DNA from 3 places in the Azospirillum sp. 11R-A genome. Region 3 is predicted to be linked to each of the others. Evidence: riboswitches for the same ligand, from Rfam matches in the RefSeq annotation. Region 3 holds a riboswitch; each other region holds the start of a gene.

What was found. A riboswitch is a leader RNA that binds a small molecule or an ion and turns the genes downstream of it on or off. The one in region 3 is predicted to bind manganese.
Region 1: linked by a shared signal. The riboswitch ahead of VH569_RS30335 (manganese efflux pump MntP family protein) and the one ahead of VH569_RS29430 (manganese efflux pump MntP family protein) in region 3 are both predicted to bind manganese.
Region 2: linked by a shared signal. The riboswitch ahead of VH569_RS03830 (manganese efflux pump MntP family protein) and the one ahead of VH569_RS29430 (manganese efflux pump MntP family protein) in region 3 are both predicted to bind manganese.

What each region holds. Positions count from the first base shown of each region.
Region 1 covers NZ_JBCEBL010000033.1:70,962-80,790, reverse strand. The annotation lists gene VH569_RS30365 (heavy metal translocating P-type ATPase) at 29-2,290, shown strand; gene VH569_RS30360 (zf-TFIIB domain-containing protein) at 2,329-2,829, shown strand; gene lnt (apolipoprotein N-acyltransferase) at 2,867-4,435, opposite strand; gene VH569_RS30350 (DsbA family protein) at 5,112-5,750, shown strand; gene VH569_RS30345 (copper chaperone PCu(A)C) at 5,817-6,272, shown strand; gene VH569_RS30340 (SCO family protein) at 6,280-6,906, shown strand; yybP-ykoY riboswitch at 7,153-7,253, shown strand; gene VH569_RS30335 (manganese efflux pump MntP family protein) at 7,332-7,898, shown strand; gene VH569_RS30330 (MFS transporter) at 8,013-9,194, shown strand; gene VH569_RS30325 (ZIP family metal transporter) at 9,496-9,829, opposite strand, start outside.
Region 2 covers NZ_JBCEBL010000002.1:38,102-47,930, reverse strand. The annotation lists gene VH569_RS03845 (ABC transporter ATP-binding protein) at 1-462, shown strand, start outside; gene VH569_RS03840 (ABC transporter permease) at 449-1,288, shown strand; gene tenA (thiaminase II) at 1,338-2,024, shown strand; gene VH569_RS03830 (manganese efflux pump MntP family protein) at 2,046-2,624, opposite strand; yybP-ykoY riboswitch at 2,707-2,831, opposite strand; gene guaD (guanine deaminase) at 2,858-4,204, opposite strand; gene VH569_RS03820 (urate hydroxylase PuuD) at 4,240-5,427, opposite strand; gene VH569_RS03815 (sensor histidine kinase) at 5,624-7,123, shown strand; gene VH569_RS03810 (response regulator) at 7,113-7,562, shown strand; gene VH569_RS03805 (sensor histidine kinase) at 7,559-8,599, shown strand; gene VH569_RS03800 (TetR/AcrR family transcriptional regulator) at 8,768-9,556, shown strand; gene VH569_RS03795 (efflux RND transporter periplasmic adaptor subunit) at 9,563-9,829, shown strand, end outside.
Region 3 covers NZ_JBCEBL010000031.1:32,777-42,605, forward strand. The annotation lists gene VH569_RS29410 (nitrate- and nitrite sensing domain-containing protein) at 1-314, opposite strand, end outside; gene VH569_RS29415 (hypothetical protein) at 605-796, shown strand; gene VH569_RS29420 (alpha-hydroxy acid oxidase) at 914-2,128, shown strand; gene VH569_RS29425 (hypothetical protein) at 2,200-2,892, opposite strand; gene VH569_RS29430 (manganese efflux pump MntP family protein) at 3,009-3,578, opposite strand; yybP-ykoY riboswitch at 3,580-3,750, opposite strand; gene VH569_RS29435 (glycosyltransferase) at 3,932-5,515, opposite strand; gene VH569_RS29440 (nucleotidyltransferase domain-containing protein) at 5,726-6,511, shown strand; gene VH569_RS29445 (metallophosphoesterase family protein) at 6,504-7,223, shown strand; gene VH569_RS29450 (SDR family NAD(P)-dependent oxidoreductase) at 7,241-8,074, opposite strand; gene VH569_RS29455 (SDR family oxidoreductase) at 8,110-8,760, opposite strand; gene VH569_RS29460 (VOC family protein) at 8,856-9,317, opposite strand; gene VH569_RS29465 (LysR family transcriptional regulator) at 9,436-9,829, shown strand, end outside.

The sequences.
Region 1 (9,829 bases), on a different contig from region 3:
TGGCAGGACATCGACAAGGGAGCCCGCTATGAATGCCAACGACGAGACGACCCCGACGGACTGGCAGCGGACCCGCTTCCGGGTGGGCGGAATGGATTGCGGCTCCTGCGCCGCGAAGATCGAAACCGCGCTGCGGCGGGTTCCTGGGGTGCATGAGGTCCGGGTCTCCGTGCCCAACGGCACGATGACCGTCACCCACGACCCGTCGACCGGCGGCGATGCCATCACCGCCCCCGTTTCCCGGCTGGGCTATCGGACAGGTCCTGCCGAGGTCCTGACGACCGCCGGCGTGGCCGCCGAGCGGAGCGATAGCATGGATGCCTGCTGCGGCTACGGTCATTCCGACTCCCTGGACCGTGACAACGCCCGTAACCAAGCTCACGGCCATGCCCATGGTGCCGACGAATGGTCGGACCCGGCGCTCGGTGAACTTCCCTGGTGGCGGCGGCCGAAGGCGCAGTTGGCGCTCGCCTCCGGCCTCGCGCTCGGCGTCGCCTATGTCGTGGGCGCCTTGGTTCCCTCCGTTTCGCCATGGGCCTTCCTGCTGGCGATGGCGGTCGGGCTGGTGCCGATCGCGCGCCGTGCCTTCGCCGCCGCCGGTGCCGGCACGCCGTTCTCGATCGAGATGCTGATGACCATCGCGGCGGTGGGTGCCGTCGTCATCGGTGCGGTGGAGGAAGCGACGGCGGTGGTCTTCCTGTTCTTGGTCGGCGAATTGCTGGAAGGGGTCGCCGCCGGGCGGGCACGCGCCAGCATCCAGGGGCTGATCGGCCTGATGCCCGACAGTGCCCTGGTCGAAGGCGACGGCGGTGTCCGGACGATGCCGGCGTCGGGCCTGCAGGTCGGCGCGGTCATCCTGGTGCGCCCGGGCGACCGTGTGGCGGCCGATGGGGTGATCCTGTCCGGGGACAGCGCGCTCGACGAGGCGCCGGTGACCGGCGAGAGCGTTCCCAAGCGCAAGGGCGAAGGCGACCGGGTGTTCGCCGGCACCATCAACGGCGACGGCACGCTGCGGGTGCGGGTGAGCGCCACGGCGAAAGACAACACCATCGCCCGCGTGGTCCGGCTGGTCGAGGAGGCGCAGGAAAGCAAGGCGCCGACCGAACGCTTCATCGACCGCTTCTCCCGCTGGTACACGCCGGGCGTCGTGGTGGTGGCGTCGCTCGTCGCCGTGCTGCCGCCGCTGCTGGCCGGGGGAATCTGGGGGGAATGGATCTACAAGGGGCTGGCGGTCCTGCTGATCGGCTGCCCGTGCGCCCTGGTGATCTCCACTCCGGCGGCGATCGCCGCCGGCCTGTCCAACGGGGCGCGTCGCGGCCTGCTGATGAAGGGTGGCGCCGTGCTGGAGGCGCTGGGCCGCATCACCACGGTCGCCTTCGACAAGACCGGCACCCTGACCGAGGGCAAGCCGCGCGTGACCGACGTGATCGCCTTCACCGGCGGCGAGCAGGAGGTTCTGGCCCGGGCGGCCTCACTGGAGGCCGGTTCGAGCCACCCCCTGGCCAAGGCGATCCTCGCTGCCGCCGACGACGCCGGCCTGACCGTCGGCCCGGCGTCCGACACCGGTGCGCTCACCGGCAAGGGCGTGCGGGGCCGGCTGGACGGGCTGGAGCTGGCATTGGTCTCGCCGCGGGCCGCCGGCGAGCGGACTCCCCTGACGCCGGAACAGGCGGATCGGGTGGCGGCGTTGAACGGCGAGGGCAAGACGGTGTCGGTCCTGCTGGTGGACGGCCGGCTGTCGGGCCTGCTGGCGATGCGCGACGAGCCGAGGGCCGATGCCCAGGCCGGCATCGCGGCGCTGCGCGAGGCCGGGATCCGGTCGCTGATGGTGACGGGCGACAATGCGCGGACGGCCAGGGCGGTGGCCGACAGGCTGGGGGTCGAGCCCCACGCCGAGCTTCTGCCAGAGGACAAGCAGCGCATCGTCCGCGACTTGCAGGCGCGCGGCGAGCGGGTCGCCAAGGTCGGCGACGGCATCAACGACGCCCCGGCGCTCGCCGCCGCCGATGTCGGCGTCGCCATGGGTGGCGGCACCGACGTCGCGCTGGAAACCGCCGACGCTGCCGCCCTGCACGCCCGGGTCGGCGACGTGGCGGCGATGGTCCATCTGTCGCGCCGGACCATGGCGAACATCCGCCAGAACATCGTGCTGGCGCTGGGGCTGAAGGCCGTGTTCCTCGTCACCACCGTGGTCGGAATCACCGGGTTGTGGCCGGCCATCCTCGCCGACACCGGCGCCACCGTCCTGGTCACCGCCAACGCCTTGCGCCTGCTGTCGCTTCGCCCGTGAGGCTTTCAAACCCGCAGTTCGACGAACGGAGCCGGATCATGACAGACAATGACTCTGCCGCGCACGGCTTGCTATGTCCCCATTGCCGCATTGGCCTATCCATGTCCGAACGGAACGGCGTTGAGATCGACTACTGCCCGAAGTGCCGCGGCGTATGGCTGGATCGGGGTGAGTTGGACAAGATCATCGAGCGCAGTGCTCTTTATGAGGCACAGCTCAGGCAGCCATCCCCGGGTGGTAGCGTCCACCCTCCTGATCGGGCCAGTGCCGGCAGTGGCACCCCCTTCCTTCCGCAGCAACCGGCCAGCCCCTGGGGAGTCGCTCCGGCGTCAGCGCCGCCGCCGTCCTCTCAGTCCCCGGAACAGCATGCGTCCCATGGCTATGTGTCTCAGGGATGGGCGGCTCAACCGCACTCCTCGCCCACCCCAGGTCACCCCGGCCATCATGCCGATCACCGGCCGCCCCACGGTCAAGAACATCATCAAGGGAATGGCAGGGAGGGGCATCGTGGATCGTTCCTCGGCCGGTTCTTCGATTGAGCGTGCCAAAAGGCCAGAGAGAGGTTCGGTGTGCCCGTCAAGCGGCGCCCGAACCGGGAGACGGCTGTCGTGCGGGAGGCCGGGCGCTAACCCGCCTCTTCCATCCACCCACCAGAACGGACGACGAGACTACGGCGAGTGCAAGTGGCACCAGCAGCAAATCGCCCCAACGGGCATAGAGGGTGGGCGGCAGGGGTGGAGGAAGCCTCGCGTCGACGATCCCGGTTTCATTCAGCGGCAGCTTGGCGCTGATGGTGCCGTACCCGTCGATGACGGCGGAAATCCCGGTGTTCGCGGCACGCACCATCGGCAATCCCTCCTCAACGGCCCGCATGCGGGCGGACGCGAGATGCTGCTCGGGACCGATCGATGTCCCGAACCAGGCGTCGTTGGTTGGATTGAAGATCCAATCCGGTCGGAGGGTGCGGTCCACCAGTTCGCCCGGGAAGATCGCCTCATAGCAGATGGCGACGCCAACCGTTTGCGCTCCCACCTGCAGGGTTCGCGGTCCCGGCCCGGCGGAGAAGTTGCCGAAGCCGGCTGTGAATTGATTCAGTGGCAACAACCCGCGCAAGGGGACATACTCGCCGAACGGGACGAGGTGGTGCTTGTCGTAAACTCCTTCGATGCCGCCACCGTCATTGACGGCGATGACCGCGTTCCAGATCGCGCGACCGGTCGGTTCATAGGTGCGCCGCGGCGTTCCGGCAAGCAGACGAGCACCAGAAGGCAAACGCGCGGCGATTCTGGCGAGCGTCTCGCCTGCCTCGTCCAGGAAACCGGGATAGGCGGTTTCCGGCCAGAGAAGCAGATCAAACCGGCCCGGCTGGGAGGAAAGGTCGAGATAACGCTCGATGGTCGCCGCCCGCTGTTCCGGCAGCCATTTCTTTACCTGCGGGATATTGCCCTGCACGACGCGCACCAGGGGACCGGAAGGAGCGTCGCCGCGTGCGATCCTGTCCTCGCCGCTGTCCGACGGGAGGCGCAGCCCCCCCGCAGTCAGGATCAACAGGACAAGGAGCGCCGCCACTCGTGCCGAACGCCGCTCGTGGCGAGAGGTGGCCAGCAGGGACAGGGGCATCAGCACGGCGGCGAATACGGTGAGCAGGCTGAGACCGTAACTGCCGAAAACGGCGGCGATCTGCCGGGGAACAGAATGATCGACCCAGGCATAGGCGATCAAATTCCAGGGAAATCCTGTCAGCACATGGCCGCGCAGCCATTCCGATGCCGTCCACAGCAGGGCAAAGACCGTTGCGCCGGCCACCCCGCCCCACCGCAACCGGACGAAAATCCAAGCGGGTATGGCGATGAAGAGCGCCAGGAATGCGGCAAGCCCTCCGACCGCGGGGGCCGCCATCCAACCGAAGCGTTCGGCGTCAACGGAGAAACTCTCGCCGATCCAATGAATCCCGGCGATGAAGTAACCCATGCCAAAGCTCCAGCCGGTCAGAGCAGCGGCGGCCGGTCCGGCTCTGCAAAGCAGGAGAAACAGACCACCAAGACCCAGCACGAGAAAGGGCGGGAGCGAAAAGGGCGGGAGGGCAAGCACGGTCAGGGCGCCGAGCAGTGCCGCCAGCGGACCCTTGACGAAGGTGCTCCGCATGACGCGTGTCATTCGGAGCACCGCTTCCCATGTGACTCTTTGCGGAATGAACCTGTCGACACGTTCGCCCCATCCGTGGTCCATATGATCGGTACAAGGCACGGTGCATGCTCCAGCCGCTGGAGAAGCAAGAGGTTTTCCACGCTCGCCGCCGTTCCGTTGACGGTTGTTCGCATGCGGCTGTGCAGGATATCATCGGTGCGATGATCAGATTTCGCCGCCTCACCCCTGTCCTGCTGCTCCTGGGCTTCGTGTTTGGATTGGTCCTTCCGCTCTCTGGGCAATCCCTGAGGCCGGATGCGGCAGGGGGAGCGACGTTGATATGCTGTCCGGAGGACTGCCCCTCCGGCAGTAGCAGCGCGGAACGCAGCGAAAGCGGATTGGTCGTCGCCTGCAGCCATGGCGGGGCCTGCCTGGTGCTGCCCGCTTGGCAGAAGGTGACCGCGCCGACCATCGTCATGGCATCCCCTTTCCGTCCCATGCCATCCGACCCTGATAAGGGCCGCTCGTTCGCTCCCGGTCAGCGCCCGCCCATCCGGGTCGCCGTCTGAACGTCCGGGATCCGGGCGACAGCCCACCCCTGGATCGGGCCATATGGCCTCTCCGCATATTCCAGCTACTTTGGACGGCCCGCCGCCCGCCGTCTCCGCCGTTCGTCAAACGGAAGGTCCGAATCATGCTTTGCAGCCGCGCAGTCCGTGCCGCCATTATGTTTGCCGCCCCCTTGATGGCCTGGGTATTTGCTGAAGCCGCTTCGGCGCAGGCATCGGCCAATCCAGTCCAGCCGCAGCCAGTCCCTTACGAGCGGGTGCTGGGAGACCCCAAAGCGCCGGTCGAGGTGATCGAATACGCATCGCTGACCTGCCACCATTGCGCCACCTTCCACAACTCGGTGCTGCCGCAGGTGAAAAAGGAACTGGTCGAAACTGGCAAGATTCGCATCGTCTACCGGGACTTTCCCCTCGATCGTATCGGGCTGGAGGCCGCCACCCTGGCCCGCTGTGTGACGCAGGAGCGCTACTTTCCCCTGTTGGAGGTTCTTTTTTCCAGCCAGGACGGGTGGGCGCACGCCGCGGATCCGGTGGAAGCTCTCACACGGATCGGCAGCGTTGCCGGTCTGTCGCGCACCGCTGTCGAGAAGTGCCGGAACGACCAAGCCCTGCAGGATGCCATCCTGCAGTCGCGCATGGGGGCCGAACGGTTCCACGGCGTCGACTCCACGCCCTCCTTCGTGATCGGCGGCAAGACCTACAAAGGGGTTCTGCAGTTCGAGGAGTTCCGGAAAGCCGTGGAGCCCTTGCTGCCGAAACCCTGAACGGCGCCAAGGTCGGCTGGCAGGCCGCCTTCTCTTCCCGTCAACTTGCACATAGGAACATCGACGATGAAGACCATCCTCATGGCTGGCACCATCATCCTCAGCCTGACCGGCCTGGCCGGCGCCGCGCCGGTGAGCGTCGGCGATCTTTCGGTCGAGCGTGCCTGGGCGCGTGCGACCATTCCCTCCGCGAAGACCGGCGCCGTCTATTTCACCATTCGCAACACCGGTGCGCGGCCCGACCGGATCTTGGCCCTGGAAACCACAGTTGCCGGACATGCGATGCCGCACCAGACCATGCAGGAAGGCGACGTCTCGCGCATGGTGGAGGAAAATTCCCTGAGCGTTCCCGCCGCCGGAGTGCTGGAGTTGAAGCCTGGTGGAACCCACATCATGCTGATGGATTTGAAAGGCGGCCTGAATCCGGGCCAGTCCTTCATCCTGAGCGTTACCTTCGAGCAGGCGGGGACGGTTTCCGTTCCGGTCACTGTCGGGCGCGCCGGCGCCATGGGACCGGAATGACCACGCCATGACCCTGCTCCGCCGAATCCGCGCCACCCTCTGTGTGGTAGCCGGTGTTGCCCTTATAGCCGTCTATGTTCTGGCTGGGCGGCAACCCGCAAGTGTAGAGACCCGTAGCGAGATGGCGCCGGGTCGCTCGATGGCCGAAGGCGCCCGCTGGCAACTTCTGGACGAACAGGGACGTCCGTTCGTTCCCGATGATCTTCAAGGACGTCCGACGGTCATCGTCTTCGGCTTCACCCACTGCCCCGACAGCTGTCCAACCTCGCTGTCCTACCTGGCCGGTGTGCTCCAGTCACTCGGACCGCGGGGGGACGCCATCCAACCGCTGTTCCTGACCGTGGATCCGGAGCGCGACAGCGTTGCGGTGATGGCGGACTATACCGACCTGTTCGACTCCCGTATCCGCGGGGTTACCGGCGCACCGGATCAGATGGCGGCGGCATTGAAGGGGCTTGGCGTCTATGTCCGCAAGGTGACGCAGGACGGGGGGTACAGCATGGACCACAGTGCGACCATCCTGCTGCTCGACTCGCGGTCGCGCTTGCGCTCGACACTGGCCATCCATGAGGGAGAGGAGGTTGCTGCTCGGAAGATCGAACAACTGCTCGTTGCAGAAGCCGGAAGCCATTGACACCCAAGCCCGGATTAGGATGCGCCGTCGCACTTGCGGAAAGCCGACGACGAGGTCCCTTCGCCGGGGAGACCGCCGAGTGTTTCTGGCCGGGCGCCATAAGGAGGAGAGCACACTGTCAAATGAAGATATTTTAATGTCACTTCATTTCTACCATAATCCGAATGTAATATTTGAGTTGGAAGGACCAAGAGGCATGCCGGACCTCTTCTCTAGGGATTGACGATGAAAATGTAGAGCGTTAATGTCGCTCTCATTGGGGAGTAGCTTCCGGCAGCCAGCCGGGAACACGTCAACATTCTTGCGCTCAAGGGCGCATGGCGCGTTCAGTGGACAATCGTCTGCCTAGCGAGACCAGTGTGTTTGACGATCCGCGCCGGCCGGATTCTCGAACGCGCTGTCTCACAAGACCGGCGGACGCAACGATGACCCCTCTCTCGATTGCCGTACTGTCGCTCAGCATGTCGGCTGATGCTTTCGCCGCTTCCATCGGACGTGGTGCATCCCGCCGGCCCAACTTTCCGGCTGCGCTGAAGGGTGGTTTGGTGTTCGGTGCCATTGAGGCTGTCACCCCTTTGATCGGCTGGGCGTTGGGATTGGCTGCCGCCGGCTTCGTCACTGCCGTCGACCATTGGATCGCATTCGCGTTGCTTGGCCTTGTCGGCGGCAAGATGGTCTGGGAAGGGTTCCAGGCCCAGGAAGACGAGGGCGATGCCGCCTCCCGCTCAAACCCCTGGGCCCTTGTCGCCACGGCGGTCGGCACCAGCATCGATGCTGCCGCGGTCGGCGTATCGCTGGCGTTCCTCGGCACCAACATCATCGTCATCGCCTTGTCGATCGGCTTTGCCACCTTTGCGATGACGACCATCGGCATGATGATCGGCAAGGCGGTGGGCGTGCGCTTCGGCAAGGTGGTGGAGGTGCTTGGTGGCATGGCGCTGATCGGTTTGGGGTGCTCGATCCTCGTCGAGCATCTGGGCTTGATTGCCTGATCTCCCCGGCGAAGACCGGGTCGGAAAGCATCGGACCAACACCACTCCGATGGACGCAGCTTGCCGCACCACGGGTACACTGACTGGTATTGAACGAAAGCAGCGAGGTCAGCTTTGTCGCTCCGCTCCATACCCAGCAGCGTCGTCGCTCTGGGCTTCGTCAGCCTGTTCATGGACGTTTCATCGGAGATGATTCACAGCCTTCTGCCGGTGTTCCTGGTTTCGGTCCTCGGCGCCAGTGCGCTATCGGTGGGCTTCATCGAGGGCATCGCCGAAGCGACGGCGTCCATCACCAAGGTCTTCTCCGGGGTGGTCAGCGACTGGGCCGGACGGCGCAAGCCCTTGCTGCTGCTTGGCTATGGCATGGCCGCCCTGACCAAACCGGTATTTCCGCTCGCCGACACGCTGGCCTCGGTGCTGCTCGCCCGCTTCCTCGACCGCATCGGCAAAGGTGTTCGCGGGGCGCCGCGCGACGCGCTGGTCGCCGAGGTGACGCCGCCCGACCTGCGCGGCGCCGCCTTCGGCCTGCGGCAGTCGATGGACACGGTTGGAGCGTTCGCCGGCCCCGCACTTGCCATGCTGCTGATGGTCCTGAGTGGCGACAACTTCCGCCTCGTGTTCTGGATTGCCGTCGTCCCGGCCTTCGTCGCCGTTGCGGTGATCCTGTTCGGCGTGCGCGAGCCCGACCGGGAACCGTCCGGCGAACCGCGCCGCTTCCCGATCCGGCGCGGTCAGCTGCGGCGGCTGGACGCGACCTTCTGGGGCGTGGTGATGCTTGCATCACTGCTGACGCTGGCGCGATTCAGCGAGGCCTTCTTGCTGCTCCGCGCCCAGAGTGTGGGCGTCGAGGATGCCTACGCGCCGCTGGTTCTGATCGTCATGAATTTTGTCTACGCGATTTCCGCCTACCCGCTGGGTCGTCTAGCCGACCGGCTGGACCGGCGCAACTTGCTGGCCATGGGTGTCGGCCTGCTCGTCCTGGCGGATCTGGTTCTTGCGTCGGCTGGTTCCGCACCGGTTGTGCTGGCCGGGGCGGCGCTGTGGGGACTCCACATGGGCGCCACCCAAGGCCTGCTCGCGGTCTTCGTCGCCGATGCAACGCCCGCAGACCTTCGGGGAACAGGCTTCGGCCTCTACAATCTTCTGACCGGAATCGTCCTGTTGGCCGCCAGCACCGTGGCGGGGGTGCTATGGACGGCGGTGGGGTCGGGTGCAACGTTCCTGGCCGGAGCGGCATTCGCGCTGATCGCTCTGGTCGGACTGCTGACCATCGTGCCGCGACGGGCGAGGGCCTAGCGTTCCGGCTGATCAGAGCACGAAAGGGGTGCGCCAGCAGTCCGGCGCTCATCCTTCGCAGCGTGATGGGAATGCCTGATGTCGCATCTTCAAATTCGCACATAACCGATCCGGCTTCTGACATTCCTAAGCGGCGTACGTTGGGATCGCTGCGCGACGCTGCTCAGATTGTCCGGAATGTGGGACCCTGCGGGAACGCAGGCTGACCCGCCGGTCGCCCGCCACTGCCGACCCGACCGGCCCATCGCTCAGGATGACAGCTCCGACCGGTGGTTTGGGCGAACCGGGATTTATCCTGACGTTACAGGAACTCCTCGAGGTAAATCAGCCCTAGGAAGCCGACGAAGAAGGCCACCGGCATCATCGGCGTGTCCGGTACCTCATGCGCTTCGGTCAGCAGCTCCTCAGTGACCAGGTACAGCAGCGCAACGAGGCCGAAAGCGAAGAACCCGGACAGGATCGTTTGGGGGAGACCTCCGAGCAGCAGGCCGACCACCGCGCCGACCGGCATCGCCATCGCTATTCCGGTGGTCACCGCGACGACGCGCGGCTTCCCGGCGTCACTGCCGAATGCGCCGGCAACCGACAGGCCGAGGAACAGCAATTCGACCGTCAATGCAATGGTGAGCAGCAGC
Region 2 (9,829 bases), on a different contig from region 3:
CACCTCTACGGTTTGACATGCGTCAAAAAGCGCGTCCAAGAATTGGCCGAGCATCTTGACCTGTCGCGTTTTCTGGATCGGCCGTCGGGCGGACTGTCGGCGGGACAGAAAACCCGCGTTGCGCTGGCCAAGGCTTTGCTGAACGATCCGGAGCTTCTGCTGCTGGACGAGCCGACGGCGTCGCTCGATCCCGACACCGCCGACTGGATCCGCACCTATCTCGAGCGCTACCGGCTGCGCACCGGCGCCACCATCCTGCTCGCCTCCCACAACATGCTGGAGGTGGAACGGCTGTGCGACAGCGTGCTGATGATGCGGCAGGGGCGGATCGTCGACCGCGGCGCACCGTCGGCCCTGCTCGCCCGCTACGGCCGCCAGACGCTGGAGGAGGTCTTCCTCGACATCGCCCGCGCCTCCGACGACCGCATCCTGACCGGGGAGACCGCCGATGCAGCCGAATGAACTGGCGATCCCGCGCGCGGATTTCTCGCTGCGCCGGGTCGGCGCCATGGTGCTGCGCTACTGGTATCTGCTGCGCGGGTCCTGGCCGCGCATCCTGGAACTGGCCTATTGGCCGACCATGCAGATGATCCTGTGGGGCTACATCAACCAGTTCATGGCCTCATCCAGCGGCGGCGGCAGCGGCTGGGTAGCGCAGGGCGCCGGCGTGCTGGTCAGTGCGGTCCTGCTGTGGGACGTGCTGTTCCGCGGCCAGCTCGGCGTCTCCATCTCCTTCCTTGAGGAAATGTGGTCGCGCAACCTCGGCCATCTGTTCGTCAGCCCGCTCCGCCCCGGCGAATGGGTGACGGCGCTGATGACAATGAGCCTGCTGCGCACCCTGATCGGCGTGCTGCCGGCGGCGGCGCTGGCGATTCCCTTCTTCGGCTATTCGGTCTTTGCTCTCGGCCTGCCGCTCGCCGCCTTCTTCGCCAATTTGATCGTGTTGGGCTGGTCGCTGGGGCTGCTGATCGTGGCGCTGATCCTGCGCTACGGCATGGGGGCGGAGGGGCTGGCCTGGATCGTCGTCTTCATGCTGGCCCCGGTCAGCGCGGTCTATTACCCGGTGTCGGTCTTGCCGGCCTGGCTCCAGCCGGTGGCGCTCGCCCTGCCCTCCGCCCATGTGTTCGAGGGCATGCGGGCGCTGGTGTTCGACGGCACGCTGCGCTGGGACCATCTGGCCTGGGCGGTCGGACTGAACATGGTCTACATGGCGGGCGGCATCGCCGTGTTCCTCTATGCCTTCCACCAAGCGCGGGTGCGCGGGGCCTTGCTGCAAACCGGCGAATAGCGGGTAGAGTGTCCGCCCAATTCCGTCAGCCGCACCGGAGACAGCCGCCATGACCCCGTCCTCCTCCACCCCCGACCTGTTCAACCGGCTCGTCGCCGGGGCGCGGCCGGACTGGTCGGCCTATGTCGACCATGCCTTCGTTCGCGGGATGGGCGACGGGACGCTGCCGCAGGAATGCTTCCGTCATTATCTGGTGCAGGATTACCTGTTCCTGATCCATTTCGCCCGCGCCTATGCGCTCGCCATCTACAAGGGCCGCGACCTGCGCGAGATGCGGGCGTCGCTGAACGGGCTGAAGGCGATCCTCGACATGGAGATGGACCTGCATGTCGGCCTGTGCGCCGGCTGGGGCCTGCCGGCCGCCGAGCTGGAGCAGGCGGCGGAGTCCAAGGCGACGATGGCTTACACCCGCTACGTGCTGGAAACCGGCCTGCGCGGCGACCTGCTGGACCTGCATGTCGCGCTCAGCCCCTGCATCATCGGCTATGCCGAGATCGGCCGCCGGCTGGCTGCCCTGCCGGGCGCGCTCGACGACGCCAACCCCTATCGCGTCTGGATCGCCGAATATGCCGGCGATGCCTATCAGGAGGTGGCGCGAGCGGCGCGGGAAAATCTCGACCGTCTGGCGGCCGACGGCATGACCGAAGCGCGCTTCCCCCGGCTGCTGACCATCTTCCGGCAGGCGTCCCGGTTGGAAGCGGATTTCTGGGAGATGGGGATGACCTTGGCGGGATGAGAGGGGAGCCTCGGCGCCTCCTCACCCCATCGTGTGCTCCAGCAGGATCTTCGCGCCCAGCCCGATCAGCACCACACCGCCGGCCATTTCCGCCCAGCGTCCCAGATGGTTGCCGGCGGCCTTGCCGATCAGCACGCCGCCGAAGGCCACGGCAAAGGTCACCACGCCGATCAGCGCCGAGGTCGTCACCATGTCGACATCGACCAGCGCCAGCCCCGCCCCCACGGCGGCGGCGTCGATGCTGGTGGCGACGGCGGTGGTCAGCAGGGCCAGCCATTCGGCGCGCACGCTGCGCACCGGGCCGCAATCCTCCTCGCCCTCATCCTCGCCGTCCATGATGGCGTTGCGCAGCATCGCTCCGCCGACCGCCAGCAGCAGGCCGAAGGCGATCCAGTGATCGACCGACTCTACCAAGCTGGCGAAGGCGATGCCGATACCCCAGCCGACCAGCGGCATGGCGAACTGGCAGACGCCGAAGGCGGCACCCACCCGCACCGCCTCCGGCAAACCGGCACGGCGCGAACAGGCCCCGCGGCCGAGGGCGGCGGCAAAGCTATCCATCGAAAGGCTGAAAGCGAGCGCGAGGGACGTGGCGATCATGGCTATTCCCGGGCCAGACAACACAGTGGAATCGGGCGGACTCCGGCTGGCCGCGGAGATGTCCGATCCACTGGTCTCGCCGGGTCGACCCTCTGGTCGCCGTGCGCGCCATGGCGGTAACGGCCGGAGGCCGGAACCATCCAAGTCTGTTGACGCGAACCCCACCGGATCGCTGCCGGCGGGTGGCTACTCCCCAATGACGGCGGAAGTCCTACAGGGACTAGGGGCTTGGGTCAAGCGCCGGTTTGCCGCAGGTGCGAATTGCGGCCGCGCAGGTAGGTGGCGGCCACCGAGCGGTCGTCGCCCAGCGTCACCTGGATGAACAGTTCCTCCTCCAGATCGCCGTCCACCGCCTTCATGCGATGTCGCATAGCCGGCGTCGCGGCGGGATCGAGCACGACGAGGTCGGCCCAGCGGCCGGGCTCCAGGCTGCCGATCTCGCCGGCCATGCCCAGCGCTTCGGCATTGCCGCGGGTCATCCAGTGCAAGGCGGCGAGCGCCGGCAGGTTCTGGCGCCGCAGTTGCAGCACCTTGTAGGCCTCCGCCGCCGTGCGCAGCATGGAATAGCTGGTGCCGCCGCCGACATCGGTGGCGATGGCGGTGCGCACCGGCCGCTCCGGCTTCGACAGGGCGTCGAGGTCGAACAGGCCGCTGCCGATGAACAGGTTGCTGGTCGGGCAGAAGACGGCGACCGAGCCGCTCTCCGACAAACGGGACATCTCCGCGTCCGACAGATGGATGCAGTGGCCGAACAGCGAGGTCGGCCCCAGCAGCCCGAAGCGGTCATAGACGTCGGTGTAGTCGCGCGCGCCGGGGAACAGCCGGCGCACCTCGGCGATCTCGTCGGTGTTCTCCGACAGATGGGTCTGCATATGGACACCGGGATGCTCGCGCAGCAGCGCGCCGGCCGCCTCCAGCTGCGCCTCCGTCGAGGTGATGGCGAAGCGCGGCGTCACGGCATAGCGCTGCCGCCCGGTCCCATGCCAGCGGCCGATCAGGTCCTTGCCGTCGCGGTAGCTGCTGTCGGCCGTATCGGTCAGGGCGGCGGGCGCATGGCGGTCCATCATCACCTTGCCGGCGATCAGCCCGGCGCCACGCGCCTCGGCCTCGGCGAACAGGGCATCGACCGACTGCGGGTGGGCCGAGCCGTAGACCACCGCCGTGGTCGTGCCGTTGCGAAGCAGCTCGTCCATGAAGAAGGATGCGTTGGCGGCGGCATGGGCCGGGTCGGCGAAGCGCTGCTCTTCGATGAAGGTGTATTTCTCCAGCCAGTCGAGCAGCTGGGCGCCGTAGGAGGCGATGACCTGGGTCTGCGGGAAATGGATGTGGGTGTCGATGAAGCCCGGCAGCACCAGCTTGCCGCTGTGGTCGTCGACCGCCACCCCGTCCGGAACCCGGCCGCGCAGGTCGTCCCAGTCGCCGGTCTCCAGAATCCGCCCGTCCGCCCCGACCAGCAGCAGCCCGTCCTCACGATAGGTCAGGCAATCCATATCGCCCGGCCCGGCGGGCGCGCGATGGAAGCTGAGCAGGCGCCCACGGATGGCGGCGGAAACGGGGGCAGCGATAGACTGGTCGGGCATGGGGGTCCGGTTCGATGGAGTGCTGTGAGGGAGGGTTACTTAATGTCCCCGGCCCACGCCGCCAACACCGCCCGCTCCTGCGGGGTGATTCCGGTGATGTTGGCGGGGGGCATGGCGCTGCTGTAGCCGGCTTGCAGGCGGATCTGCTCGGCATGGCGGCGGATGCCGTCGCCCTCCAGCACGACGCCGCGCGGCGGGGTGGCGATGCCCTCCCACACCGGCTGGGCCGCATGGCACATGCTGCATCGGGTGGCGACGATTTCCTCCACCTGGGCGAAGCCGACCTTCACCGCCGCCGCCGCGGCCGTGTCGGCCGTCGCCGGCCCCATGGTGCTCAGCCAGATGCAGCCCAGCATGCCGGCGACGGCGACCCCCCAGGTCCACCAGGGCGTCGGCTTGCCGGCATGGCGGCTGTTGAAGAAATGGCGGATCGCCGTGCCGACCACCAGGACCAGCGCCACCATCACCCAGTTGTAGCGGGTGGAGCTGACCAGCGGGTAATGGTTGGAAAGCATCAGGAAGACGACCGGCAGGGTCAGGTAGTTGTTGTGCAGCGAGCGCTGCTTGGCCTTCTTGCCCAGCGACGGGTCCGGCGTCTCGCCGCGCAGCATGGCGGCCACCGTCTTGCGCTGGTTGGGGATGATCAGCATGAAGACGTTGCAGGCCATCATCGTCGCCATCAGGGCGCCGACCTGCAACATGGCGCCGCGCCCGCTGAAGATCTTCGTCATGCCCCAGGCTGTCGCCACCAGCATGACGAAGCCGGCGACAGCCAACGCCCCGTCGTTGCGGCCGAGCGGCGACTTGCACATCAGGTCATAGGCGACCCAGCCCGCCACCAGCGCACCGACGCTGATCGCCACCGCCTGCCAATGGCTGAGCGCCAGCACATCCTGGTCGATCAGGAACAGGTCGGCGCCGCGGTAATAAAGCACGCACATCAGGAAGAAGCCGCTGAGCCACGTCGCGTAGGATTCCCACTTGAACCAGGTCAGATCCTCCGGCAGCTGCGGCGGCGCGACCATGTATTTGGTCATGTGGTAGAAGCCGCCGCCGTGAATCTGCCAGGCGTCGCCCGCCGTCCCGGCCGGCGCCCCTGCCCGGCGGCGCAGCGAGGCGTCGAGATGGATGAAATAGAAGGACGATCCGATCCAGGCGATGGCGGTGATGACGTGCAGCCACCGCGCCAGGGCGTTGATCCATTCCCACAGGATGGGCTCCATCGCGCGCACGCTCCTTCCGGTCAGGTCGATGGCTTGACTGTAAGGCCAGTGTGCAGCTGCGGAAAACCATTCGTCCGTCCCAACAGCTTCAAAAAATGACGAAAGATGGAAGGGTGCCGACCGCGCTGCCGGTTGCCAACCCTCCTGCGAATTGGTAGAGGGGCTTACCCTTCCCCGCACCGCACGGCTCTCCGCGATGCCCACGTCCGGCAGCACCGTCACCCGCCGTGCCCTTCTGATGCTGCTCGCCGCCGCCTTCGCGCTGCTGGCGATCATCATGATGTCGGGATGGCTGGCGGACAGCACGCAGCGATATTCCCGTTCCGTCAGCCGGATAACGGCCCTGCGCGTCGCCGCCGGAACACTGCTCAGCCAGTTGCAGGATGCCGAGATCGGACAGCGCGGCTACCTGCTGACCGAGGACCGCCAATATCTCAAGCCCTACGAGGCGGCGGTCGCGGCGGTGGACGCCACCATCGCCCGGCTGCACGAACTGGCCGACGACGATGCCGGCGAGATGCACATCGTCGACCGTCTCGTCGGTCTGGCCGCCGCCAAGCGGGAGGAGCTGGCGGAGACCATCGCCCTGATGGAGGCCGGACGCCGGGACGACTCCCTGGCCATCGTGCGCACCGGCCGCGGCATGCGGCTGATGGACGATGCCCGGCGCTCGCTCGACGAGCTGATCACCCCCGCCGATGCCCAGCTCGACACCCAGCTCCGCGCCCTGACCGGGCAGGCCAGGACGTCGGGATGGGTGGCGATCCTGGGCGGCCTGTTCATCCTGCTGGTCGTCGGCGGCGCCGTGTGGATCGCGGTCGGCTACACGCGCGCCCTCATGCAGGCGCAGCGCGCGATCCAGGCCCTCAACGATTCCCTGGAGCAGCGCGTGTCGGAGCGCACCATGGAGTTGCAGCGGGCCAACGACGAGATCCAGCGCTTCGCCTACATCGTCAGCCACGATCTGCGCGCGCCGCTGGTCAACGTGATGGGCTTCACCAGCGAGTTCGAGGCTGGACTGGCCAGCGTAGCCGCCGACCTCGATCGCCGGCCGGCGGACGGCGACGACGCCATGGCGGCGGAGGCGCGGCGGGCGGTCGCCGAGGACATGCCGGAAGCCATCGGCTTCATCCGCACATCGACGACGAAGATGGACCGGCTGATCAACGCCATCCTCGCCCTGTCGCGCCAGGGCAGCCGGACGCTGAACCCGGAGCCGATCTCCATGCAGGCTCTCGTGGAAAACGTGGTCGCCAGCAACCGCCACCGGGCCGGCGAACTGCGCTGCGCCATCGACATCGCCGGCCCGCTGCCGTCGCTCGTCTCCGACCGGCTCGCCCTGGAGCAGGTGTTCGGGAACCTGCTGGACAATGCGATCAAATATCTCGATCCGGCCCGGCCCGGCCGGATCGCCATCCGCGGACGGTCCGAGGCGGGGGTGCTGATCTTCGAGGTCGCGGACAACGGCCGCGGCATCGCCGCCCAGGATCACGAGCGCATCTTCGAGCTGTTCCGCCGCTCCGGCGTGCAGGACCGCCCGGGAGAGGGAATCGGCCTCGCCTATGTCCGCACGCTCGTCCGGCGCCTGCAAGGCGACGTGACCGTCGATTCGGTTCCTGGACAGGGCAGTATCTTTCGCATAAGCCTTCCGAAAATTCTCGCTCTGTCCTCGGAGAAGCCCGCTCATGAAGCGTGACCCCCAAACGGTGTGCATCGTCATGATCGAGGACGACGAGGGACACGCCCGCCTGATCGAGAAGAACATCCGGCGGGCCGGCGTCACCAACGAGATCGTGCCCTTCACCGACGGCACCAGCGCCCTCGATTACCTGTTCGGTCCGGACGGAAGCGGACAGGCCAGCTCAGGCCGGGCGCTTCTCATCCTGCTGGATTTGAACCTGCCGGACATGACCGGGGTCGATATCCTGTCCAGGCTGAAGGCCAACCCCCACACCAAGCGCTTCCCCGTCGTGGTGCTGACCACCACCGACGACCGGCAGGAAATCCAGCGCTGCTACGACATCGGCGCCAACGTCTACATCACCAAGCCGGTGAATTACGAAAGCTTCGCCACCGCGATCCGGCAGCTCGGGCTGTTCTTCTCCGTCATCCAGATCCCCGAGGCGGAGGCATGACCGACCCGGCCATACGCATCCTCTACATCGACGACGACGCTGCCATGGCCCGGCTGGTGCAGCGGAGGCTCGAACGGCGCGGCTACGCGGTGGAGTGGGCGAAGGATGGCCGGGAGGGGTTGGAGCGGCTGGAGTGGGGCGGCATCGCGGTGGTCGGGCTGGACCACGAGATGCCGGGAGAGACCGGGCTGGACGTTCTGCCGGCCCTCCTGGCGCGCGAGAACGCCCCCCCGGTTATCTACGTCACCGGTGCCGGCGACACGCGGGTGGCCGTCGCAGCGCTGAAGGCCGGTGCTGACGATTACGTCCCCAAGGAGGTCGGCGAGGGATTCTTCGATCTGCTGGCGGCGGCCATCGAGCAGGCGCTCGAAAAGGCCCATCTGCGCCGGGAACGGGAGCAGGCGGAGCGCGAGGTGCGCGCCGCCCGCGATCGGGCGGAGCTGCTGCTGCGGGAGGTCAACCACCGGGTCGCCAACAGTCTGGCCCTGGTGGCGGCCTTCGTGCGGATGCAGCGGTCGGGCCTGTCCGATTCCATGGCGCGCACCGCCCTGGACGAAACCCAGGTGCGCATCACCGCGATCGCCGGCATCCACCGGAGCCTCTATACCTCCGACGACGTGCGCTCCGTCCGGTTCGACTCCTATCTGGAAACGCTGCTCGCCGAAATGCACACCGCCATGGCGTCGCGGCGCCCGGACAGCTTCGTCGTCGTCGCCGACGAGGTTTCGGTGCCGACCGACAAGGCGGTGTCCCTGGCGGTCATCGTGACCGAGCTGGTCACGAACGCCTGCAAATACGCCTATCCCGACGGACAGGCCGGCAGCATCCGCGTGCGGGCGATGGCCGCCGAGGGGCAGCTGTCGGTGAGCGTCGAGGATGACGGGGTCGGCTTCTCCAGCGACGACGCCCCCAAGGGAACCGGCCTCGGCACCCGCATCGTCCAGGCGATGGCGGCCAGCCTGGGGGCGCTGCTGCATCATGACCGGCAGCATGCCGGCACCCGGGTGACGCTGACGATGCCGTTGCAACCGCTGTAACCGCGCGTTCGGGCGCCCCGCCCCGCCTGCCCTTGTCAGGGGCCGGGCAGGAGACTGCCGGCCATCCCGGCAAACCCCATGGACAGGATGCCGCACCCAAGCTATATCTCCGCCAACAAGGTGAGTAAGCACTCACTTATCACAAGCGACCGACCCGGCACCCTTCTGATGGCACCGCGCCTCGACAGCCACGCCCGCAAGCGGGCGATCCTCGACGCCGCCTTGCCGCTGTTCGCGCGCAAGGGCTTCGCCGCGACCACCACCAAGGAGATCGCGCAGGCCGCCGGCGTGTCGGAGGCGCTGATCTTCAAGCATTTCCCGTCCAAGGCCTTGCTCTACGAATCGATCTTCCTCTGCTGCATCGACGGCGATCCGGAATATGAACGGCTGGTGTCGCTGCCGCCCAGCACCGGCACGCTGGTGCAGATGATCCAGGGCATGGTGAACTACTTCGTGATCGAGCTGCCGGCCGATCCGGACGAGCGCGCCCGCCACCGCCTGTCGATCATCAGCCTGCTGGAGGACGGCGAGTTCATGCGGCAGGTCTTCGAAGGCATCCGCAGCCGCTTCCTGCCCTGCTTCGCCGCCTCCATCGAGGCCGCGACCGCCGCCGGCGACCGGCTGCCGGGTCCGGTCGACGCGGAGAACGGATTCTGGCTTGCCGAGCATCTGTGCGAGATGATGGCGACCGTCTGCCTGTCCGGCGGGGCCATCGTCTCTTATCCTTGCGGCCGTCCCGACCTTGCGCGCCAGACCATCTGGTTCATCCTGCGCGGGCTCGGCCTGCATGACACCGCGATTGCCGCTCACGAAGGCGGCGGACGCTTTCCCTTCGTGCCTTCCCAGCCGCCGCCGGAGCCGCCGGCAAATGATGCGGCCAAGCCCGCACATGGTGCAGCCAAGCCCATGAATGGCGCAGCCAGGAATGACGACCCCACACCCGAGAGACCGGAGTAGCCGAACGTGACCCTGGACCATTCGCCAAAGACCGAGACGTCATTCGGCCACCCGGCGTCCGAGCCGGGTCGCGGGGCGCCTCCCCCCACCTCGCCGCCGCGCAAGCCGGTGACGCGCGGGCGGCTGACCGTGCGCATCGTCATCACGCTGATCGTGCTGGGGCTGCTGGGTGCGGGGCTGTACGGCTTCAACACTTTCCGCGCCAAGGCCATCGCCGATTTCTTCGCCAACAACAAGCCGCCGCCCACCCCGGTGGCGCTGGCGGAGGCGACG
Region 3 (9,829 bases):
GCGGCCCGGCTGTAGAACTGCGCGCCGCAGCTGAGGCGGTCGAGCTGCTCGTCCACGAGGTCCAGCCGGTCGCGCAGCACCGACTCCAGCGTGCGAGCGTCGGCCTGCCAGCGGGCGCGGTCCTCGGCGAAGCGGGTGCCGCCGGACCCGAGATAGATCGATGAGGCGCCGCGTTCCTTCTGCAGGGCGTGGATCAGGGCGCTGAGGTCGCGCACCAGAGCGCTGACCCCCAGAAGCTGTTCGACATCGCGGATGCGGCACAGCTTGGCGGTGCGCAGGAAGCGCGCCGCGGCGGCGCTGGTTCCACTCTTCATGGCATCGCGCTCCATACCCATCCAGCCTGTTCCCCCCGACGTCGCCCGGCCCCTGGGCCTGTACAAGCAATGGATATGCCAGGGATATGCCCGCAAAAAAGCCCCTCTCCCCTTGCGGGGATAAGGACTTCCTCCGCTGAACAGGGCTGCCCGGCCTTCACGAATCTGCCCAAGAATCGGCAGGTTCGCCGAAAATTTGGGCGGGCGGCTGCCGCAACACTGTGCAGTGCAACATCGGGGGTCCCGGCGCTGTTGTCGTCGGTATCCCCCATTCCGGAGTCGCTTCCACGATGACCAAGAATCCCTTCATGAGCGCGTGGCTGTCCTGGGCCAACCGCGCCAGCGGCATGTGGACCACCGCGGCGATGTCGGCGGCCCGGCGCAACCAGTCGGCAGCCCAGACGGCGATGTTCAAGGCCATGATGACGCCGCCGAAGGCCAAGCCGTCGAAACCGAAGCCCAGGTCGAAGCCGGCGCGCTGAGCGCCGGGACAGCAAGGCAAAAGGGCAGCGTCGCCGCAGCCATGGCTTGACGGTGTGCGGACGGAGTGGCCAAATCGACGCCCTTCCGTTTCGCGCGCAACCGTTGAGACACGCCCCATGACCTCCGTTCGCATGCCCTCCTCGCGGCCGCCGTCGCGCTGGGCGAACCTGTTCACCGACCGGCCCGTCACCTGCATCGAGGATCTGCGGCAGCTGGCGGAATGGCGCGTGCCGCGGATGTTCTACGATTACGCGGATTCCGGCTCCTACACGGAGTCGACCTATCGCGCCAACGAGTCCGACTTCGGCCGGATCAAGCTGCGCCAGCGCGTGGCGGTTGACATGACCAACCGGACGCTGGCCAGCACCATGGTCGGCCAGCCGGTGGCGATGCCGGTGGCGCTGGCCCCGACCGGCCTGACCGGCATGCAGCATGCCGACGGCGAGATCCTGGCCGCCCGCGCCGCGGCCAAGGCCGGCGTGCCCTTCACCCTGTCGACGATGAGCATCTGCTCCATCGAGGACGTGGCGGAGAACACCGACAAGCCCTTCTGGTTCCAGCTCTACGTCATGCGCGACCGCACCTTCATCGACAAGCTGATCGACCGCGCCAAGGCGGCGGGCTGTTCGGCGCTGGTGCTGACGCTCGACCTCCAGATCCTCGGCCAGCGCCACAAGGACATCAGGAACGGGCTGTCCACCCCGCCGAAGCTGACCGTCGGCAACATCCTGGACATGGCGACCAAGCCGCGCTGGTCGATCAACATGCTGCGGACCCACCGCCGCACCTTCCGCAACATCGTCGGCCACGCCACCGGGGTCAGCAACCTGTCGTCGCTGTCGTCCTGGACGGCGGAGCAGTTCGATCCGACGCTGAACTGGGACGACGTGCGCCGCATCAAGGACCGCTGGGGCGGCAAGCTGATCCTGAAGGGCATCCTCGACCCGGAAGACGCGGTGATGGCGGCGGACAGCGGTGCCGACGCGCTGATCGTCTCCAACCATGGCGGGCGGCAGCTTGACGGCGCCATCTCGTCCATCTCCGCCTTGCCGGCCATCGTCGAGGCGGTGGGCGACCGCATCGAGGTGCTGATGGACGGCGGCATCCGCTCCGGCCAGGACGTGGTCAAGGCGCTGGCGCTGGGCGCCAAGGGCACCTTCATCGGCCGCGCCTTCCTCTATGGGCTGGGGGCCGGCGGCGAAGCCGGTGTGGCCCAGTGCCTGGAGATCATCCGCAAGGAGATGGACGTGACCATGGCGATGTGCGGCCTGCGCGACATCCGGCACGTGACCTCCAACATCCTGGCGGGAAAGCCTAATTTCGCGGTCTGACCGGGGGGTGCCTCCGTCCTGGCCGGCGGCGGGATGGAACGGCGTGGAACAGAATCCGCCGCATGTTCCATCTACCGCCGGCCAAAGGGGCCGGCGGCGCGGCGGCTCACCGGGCCGGGGTTGAGGTTGGGATACTCCTCGTACTGGTTGACGGTCCAGGGGAAGACGCCCGTCGGCCCCTCGGCCTCAGGCTGAGCGACGACGGCGGCGACCAGTTCCGGACTGGGCGGGCAGCGTTCGCGGATGGCCCCGGGAAGGTCGTCGTCGAGTTCGGGGACGGTGACGGCGGGCGGGTCTTCCGGACGGGGCGCCCGCGGCCCCTCCTCCGCCCCCACCTCCCGACTGTCCCGCGAGGCGGTGCGGGCGGTCCCGAGGCCGGGGATGAGGCCGAGCCGTTCGGCCAGCCAGCGCACGGTGGCGGGATCGCCCGAGGTGACCAGCCGCTCGATCTGCTCGGCCACCAGCACCCGCAGGGAGGACAGGCGCAGTTCCGCCTCGCGGTTCAGCGCCTGCCTTTCCCACCAGACCCTGTGACGGAAATCCTTGGAGCCGTAATAGGCCCGCCACAGCGTGGTGCGGCTGCACCCCATGGCGCGCGAGACCTGGAGGAAGCTGTTGCCGCGGGCCAGCATGCCGGCGGCCATGATCCATTGCTCCTCATGGAACTGCGAACCGGGGACCAGCGAGCCTTCGGCAGGGGTCGGCGGCTCTTCGGCCCAGCGGGGGAACCGGTCGTTGGTAAAGCTGCGGCTGTCGAGGGGCATGGCAAGGCTCCGCGGTTGAAAAAAACACGCGGCAAGCCTATAAGAAATTTTCCCGGTTTATAGGATTATTTTCATTTCGCGCATCACCTCTCGTCGTCGCTCCCCACCGCTCCCGGTCAGGCGAACAGGCCGAGATGCTCGACCAGGATCGAGGTGCCGAGCGCGATCAGCGCCAGTCCACCGAGCACTTCGACGATCTTGCCCATGCGATGGCCGACGGCCCGGCCGATCAGCATGCCGATGGTGGTCATCGCGAAGGTGGCGAAGCCGATGGACAGGGCAATGGTGACGATGTCGGACCCGAGAAAGGCCAGCGAGACGCCGACCGCTGCCGCATCGATGCTGGTGCCGACCGCGGTGGCGACCAGAGTCCACGGGCTGGCGCGGCGCGCGCGCTCTCTGGCGTCGTCGCTTTCCGGCTGGAAACCCTCCCAGACCATCTTGCCGCCGACCACGCCCAGCAGCAGGAAGGCGATCCAATGGTCGACGGCGGCGACATAGCTGGCGGCGGCCAGCCCGAGCGCCCAGCCGACCAGCGGCGTGATGGCCTCGACCACGCCGAACACCAGCCCGCCCTTCAGGGCGACGGCGACGCTGGGGCGCTGCGACGCGCCACGGCCGATTGAGGCGGCGAAGGCGTCGGCCGACATGCTGAGCGACAGTACCGCGATTGAAAGAGGAGTCACGGAGCGGATCCTGCCGGACACATGAGACAGCATGTCCGAAATCCGGCCGGCGCGGACCCTCGGGCACACTGGTCTCGCTAGGCAGACGACTGTCCGCTGAACGTGCCATGCACCGCAGCGGGCGCAAGAATGTTGACACGTTCCCGGCGAGGCGCCGGAAGCTACTCCCCAACTGCGGCGACCATATATCGACAGTCATTGGGCGTCAACCGCCGAGGCGAACGGCCAATTGCACTTTCAGGACGGCCACCATCTACACCCCGAGGCGGGGATGCTTTGGCCATTACTGTCGAATTACAAATATTTCATTCTATAGCCCTGGCTATGAACCCTTGGCGTCGTCACGCCGTCGGTCACGGGCAGGGCCAATGCACCGAGACGGCTTCGTCCAGGTAGCGCGACAGGGCCGCCGCGGCTTCCGCCGGATCGGCACGCCCCGCCCCCCGGCTCCGGGCTCCGGCGGCCGCCTCGGCGAAAATGGCCGGATCGCCGGCCAGCAGGGCGAGCCGCTCCACGGCGGCGGCATAATCGGGCACGACGAACCGGGCGCCGATGACGGCCGATACGTCGCCGACCGGCAGCGAAACCGGGACAACGCCGGCAGCCAGCGCCTCGGCGGCGCTCGCGCCACCGCCGGTGCGCTGCGGATTCACATAGGCGTCGGCCGTTCGCATCAGATCGGCCATGTCGGTCACATAGCCCAGGTGGAACAGGCGCCCTGCATGCCGCGATCCTTGCAGACGCCCGGGCAGCGCCCCCGCTTCGCCGGCGAAGGCCACCGCCACCCGGGGCGCACGGTCGATGAGGGAGTCCAGCATCGCAAGGAAGGAGCCGTCGGCCTCCTCGTCCAGCCGGTTGCCGATCACCAGACACAGGAAGGCATCGTCCGGCAGGCCGTAGCCGGCCCGGCTGGCCGCCCTGGAAGGCGCCGTCCCATCCGGTTCCGGCGCACCGATCAGCGAATGCAGAAAGCGGAAAGGCCGCCACGACGCAGCGAGCGGACCGCTCGCCGGCCGGCTGCCACCGCCGAAATCCAGCACGATGCCGGCCAGCGACGGCGTTGCCCCGCTGGTGGTGGGGATGCACAGGGCGGGGCGCACCGCCGCCAGCAGGTCGGCGACGATGACCGATCCGCCCAGCGACACCACCACGTCCGGGTCGTGCCAGTCGACCGCGCGCAGGAACCAGTCGATCTTGTCCCGGCTCAGCCCGCGGCCGGTCGAGGACAGCATCCGGAAAGTGCGGCCGTCCGCCTCGATCACCTGCTTGCCGTCGAAGGCCGGCTCCACGGAGGACGCGAAGGACGGCACGAACAGGCTGTGGATGTCGGCGGGCATGATGTTGGTGTTGAGAATCACCACCTCCCGGCCGCAGCGTTCCTCCAGAACCGCGGCATAGGACAGCAGGTCGCGCGACGGCTGGTGGCGCAGCGACAGAAACTGGTTCGTCACCAGCACGACCCGCCCGGTGGCCGGGTTGCCCGCCGGGCGGGGCCGCGGCGCGATGCCGAGCCGGTCGCGGATCGCGCCGATCAGGCGGGTATAGTGGGGAAACAGCCTGTCCTCGAAGAAACCGGGCCGGCTCGCCCCGTCCATGCGCATCAGGAAAAGCTGGCGGCCCATGCAGCAGTAGATGTGAAGCAAACGGTCGAGATCCGGGCACGCGAACTCGGGTTCGATCAGGTCGAGCAGCTCGTCATAGCGGCGCAGATCGCCGGTGATCGCGGCCAGCGCGGACAGGCGCAGGACCGGATCGGCATCGCCGGTCAGGTGGCCCACCTGCATGGCGCAAGCGGCACGCTCGTCCGGCGGGGCATGGCGGAGACGCTCCAGCAATGCCTCGATCTCCCGCAAGGCGGACGCGCTTTCGACCGGCCGCAGCATGGCGCGGCAGAGCGCGGCGACGGCATCCGCGGAATTTTCCGCCGACAGCTCCATGGTTCAACCCCCGGTAAGGCCATGCTGCCGCACCAGATCAAATTTCCCGGGGCGCGGCAAGGACGGCCGGAAAACGCGGGCGGGTGCCGTGGGCACGGCAAACTGCGGGGCACGGCAAACGCCTGTCCCGCAACACTCCCCGCCCTGCCCTGTTGTACCGGGTCAACGTGCCGCACCGCCGCGCAAGGCCGGTGCAATGGGGAGTGGTCCATGAGCGAACTCCGTGAGGGCAGCGCCACCGTCACCGCGGAGGCCGAGGCCTTCTATACCGAAAGCCTCAAGCTGCTGACCCAGTCGACCATCCCGTTCCTGCTGGGCGGGACCTATGCGATCAGCGCCTATACCGGCATCACGCGGCCGACCAAGGACATCGACATCTTCTGCCGCGGCGGCGACTTCCCGCGCATCCTGTCGCATTTCCAGGAGCATGGCTTCGAGACGGAGATCGAGGACGAACGCTGGATCGGCAAGGTCAAGCATGGCGAGCTGTTCTTCGACGTGATCTTCAATTCGGCGGTCGCCATCAACCCGGTCAACGACCGCTGGTTCAAGGAGGAGCATCGCGCGGTGATCTGCGGCAGCGACGTGCCGCTGGTGGCGCCGACCGAGATGATCTTCTCCAAATCCTTCGTCCAGATGCGCCACAAGTACGACGGGCCGGATGTCGCCCATATGATCCTGAAGCAGCATGACAAAATCGACTGGAAACGGCTGCTCGCCCACATGGAGCAGTATTGGGAAGTGCTGCTGATCCACCTGCTGAACTTCCGGTTCATCTATCCGACCGAGCGCGACCGCGTGCCCGACTGGCTGGTGGCCGAGCTGCTGGAGCGGATGCAGGAGCGCGCCAAGCTGCCGGTCGCCCAGACCCGCATCTGCCGGGGCCGGCTGTTCTCGCGCGAGGATTACCTGATCGACGTCACCGAGTGGGGCTTCGCCGACGTGGTCGGGGAGGAGGGCACCAGGCAGAGCCTGAAGGAGAACGGGAATGGATGAGCGCAGGCTGACCGTCGCCGCCATCGGCGACATCCATGTCGGCGAGACCACGCAATATCCCTATCGCGAGCTGTTCCAGGAGATCGCCGGCAAGGCCGACGTGCTGGCGCTGTGCGGCGACCTGACCAACCACGGCAAGCCGCGCGAGGCGGAGATCCTGGCCGACGCCCTGCGCTCCATCGGCATTCCGGTGGTCGCGGTGTTCGGCAACCACGACTACGAATGCGGCCATCTGGAGGAGGTCCAGCACATCCTGACCCAGGCCGGGGTGCGGTTCCTCGACGGGGCGCCGCAGGAGATCGGCGGGGTGGGCTTCGCCGGGGTGAAGGGCTTCGGCGGCGGCTTCGGCAACCGGATGCTCGACAGCTTCGGCGAGCCGGCGATCAAACAGTTCGTCCATGAGGCGGTGAACGAGGCGATGCGGTTGGAGAGCGCGCTGCGGCAGTTGGACACCGAGCGGGTGTTCGTCGTGCTGCACTACGCCCCCATCGCCGCGACGGTGGAGGGGGAGCCGACGGAGATCTTCCCCTTCCTGGGATCGTCGCGGCTGGCGGAGACCATCGACCGCTTCGACAATGTGCGGGCGGTGGCGCACGGGCATGCGCATCACGGGAGCTACAGCGGGAAAACGCTGCGGGGGACGCCGGTCTACAATGTGGCGCAGACCATCCCCAAGGAGACCGGGCGGCCCTATGCGCTGATCGAGGTTTGAGGGCGGCAGATCGGGCTTCAAGCCGGCGCGAAGTCGGTCGACAGCGAAACCCGCCGCCAGCCATCGAGGATCGCCCGGTCGGCGGCGTGCTTGGCCTCGATCGCCGCGACCGTGTCGCTGCCGAGCGGCAGCCTGACCGGCGGGCCGGCGACATCGGCGAAGCTGACGAGCACATCGGCCAGCTTGGCGGGATCGCCGGGTTGGGCATGGTTGAGACCGGCGGCGATGGTCCGGACCTTTCCGGCGGTTTCGGCATAGTCGGCGATGATGGCCGGGCTGACCGACAGCGACACCGCGTCGAGGAAATCCGTACGGAAATAGCCCGGTTCGACGACGGTGACATGGATGCCGAGCGGCGCCAGTTCGGCGTGCAGCGCCTCCGACAGCCCTTCGACCGCGAATTTGGTGGAGCTGTAGACGCCGAAGCCGGCAGCGCCGCGATAGCCGCCGATCGAGGAGATGTTCAGGATACGGCCGGACCGCGCCTTGCGCATATGCGGCAGCACCGCGCGGGTGACGTTCAGCAAGCCGAACACGTTGGTGCGGTAGACCGCCTCGACCTCCGAGGCGCTCGCCTCCTCGACGGCGCCCATCAGGCCGAACCCGGCATTGTTGAGCAGGACGTCGATGGTCCCGAAACGCTCCACGGCGGAGGCCGCGGCGGCGGCTGCCTGATCTTCGCGGGTCACGTCGAGCGCGACCGGAAGCAGGTTGGGATGGTCGCCGAACCGGTCGGCGACGGCTTGCGGATTGCGGGCGGCGGCAACGACGGCGTCGCCCTTTTGCAGCGCGCGCTCGGCGACGAGTGCGCCGAAGCCGCGCGAGGCGCCGGTGATGAACCAGGTCTTCATGGTGGTTTTTCTCCTGATATCGCGGGGTATCGGGTTCAGGTTGGCGGATAATTAATTTCCCAGGGGGCATCCGCATCGGTGGCGAGGCGCCAGAAGAGGTCGGCGACGTCCCGCGCCTCCTGCGATCCCGGGCTGACGAGCGTCGCGACGGTGGCGGTGGCGATGCGCACGCCCCTGCCGGCAAGCGGTTCGGCCAGCGCCTGGACGATGTTGCGGAGCGCCACCTTGCCGACGCCAAGGCTGGCGTAGTTCTCGTGCGGGGCGACCGCGAGGCCGCCGCCGGTGACCAGGATCGTCCCCGTCCGGCCACCGAAGAGAGCGACGGCGGCGCGGATGGCATGCAGTCCGCCGGTGACGTTGATCGCCAGATCCTGCGTGACCTCCGTGTCGGTCATGCTGAACAGGTCCTGACGGCGCACCACGGCGGCGTTGAAATGGAGGGCGGTGAGGCCGCCGGTGAGGCGGTCCGCCTCGTCGAGCGCGGCACGGAGCGCCGCCGGGTCGGTGGCGTCGGCCGGGATCGCATGGGCGGTCACGCCCTGGGCGGACAGGTCGGCGGCGAGGCCGGCGAGACGTTCCGGGTTCCTGGCGGTGAGCACGACGGTCCAGCCCTCGCGGCCGAAGCGTCCAGCGACGGCCTGTCCGATGCCCGGACCGGCACCGACGATCATGATGGCCTTGGTCATGGCCGTTCCTTTCGGGGTTTCGTTTCGGGGTTTCCTCTCGGGGCTTCCGCCGGCCGGCTCCGACGGGGAGCTGCGGCCAGCCGGTGGGGGATGGATCAGGCGAGCAGCTCGGCCAGTTCGATCAGGTTGCCGAAGGGATCGCAGAAGAAGGCGAGCCGGCGGCTGATCGCAGGCAGTTCGAACGGCTCGGTCACGATGGTCACGCCACGCTCGCGCAGCGTCTCGACGGTGCGGTCGACGCTGTCGACATTCAGGCAGAAATGGTGGTAGCCGGCGTATTTCAGGCTGTCGCCGAGATCGCTGTAGGGGCGCACGTCCCGCGGGGCCGGGTCGCCGCCGCCCAGCACCTCGATGTAGAAATGGTCGTCGGTCGGCGGCGCCAGATAGGCCAGCTTCTCGTCGGCATAATCCCACTCGGCGACGACGCGGAAATCGAGCGTGTCGACGTAGAAGCGCTTGGCGGTTTCGAGGTCCGGCGTGCGGACCGCCACGTGATGGCCGCGCATGTCGGCGAAGGGGGACGCGCTGTTGCGGGCGGGGGGAGCGAAGTCGGCCATGCTCTTTCTCCTCTGGGTTGGCCCGGCACCCGCCGGGCTTGCGAGGAGAAATCTGCCGCTTTTCGATTGCGCTGATTAGTGAGACAGTTCTCGCATCAATGCTGAGCGGATTTCAGTAATGCGCACCACCGACCTTTCGGAACTGGCCGCCTTCGATGCGGTCGCTCGGCACCGCAGCTTCCGGCGGGCGGGGGAAGAGCGCGGCGTCACCGCGTCGGCGATCAGCCATGCGGTCGGCAATCTCGAAGCCCGCGTCGGCATCCGGCTGCTCAACCGGACCACCCGCAGCGTGTCGCTGACCGACGCCGGTGCAATGCTGCTGGCCCAGCTCTCGCCGGCCTTCAGCGAGATCGGTTCGGCGCTGGACGCGCTCAACCAGTTCCGCGACACGCCGTTCGGTAAGGTGCGGATCAACGCGCCCAACTCCATCGCGCCCTTCGTCTTCGGCCCGGTGATGGGAACGCTGATCGCGCAGAACCCGAAGCTGGAGCTGGAGATCGTCGCCACCGACC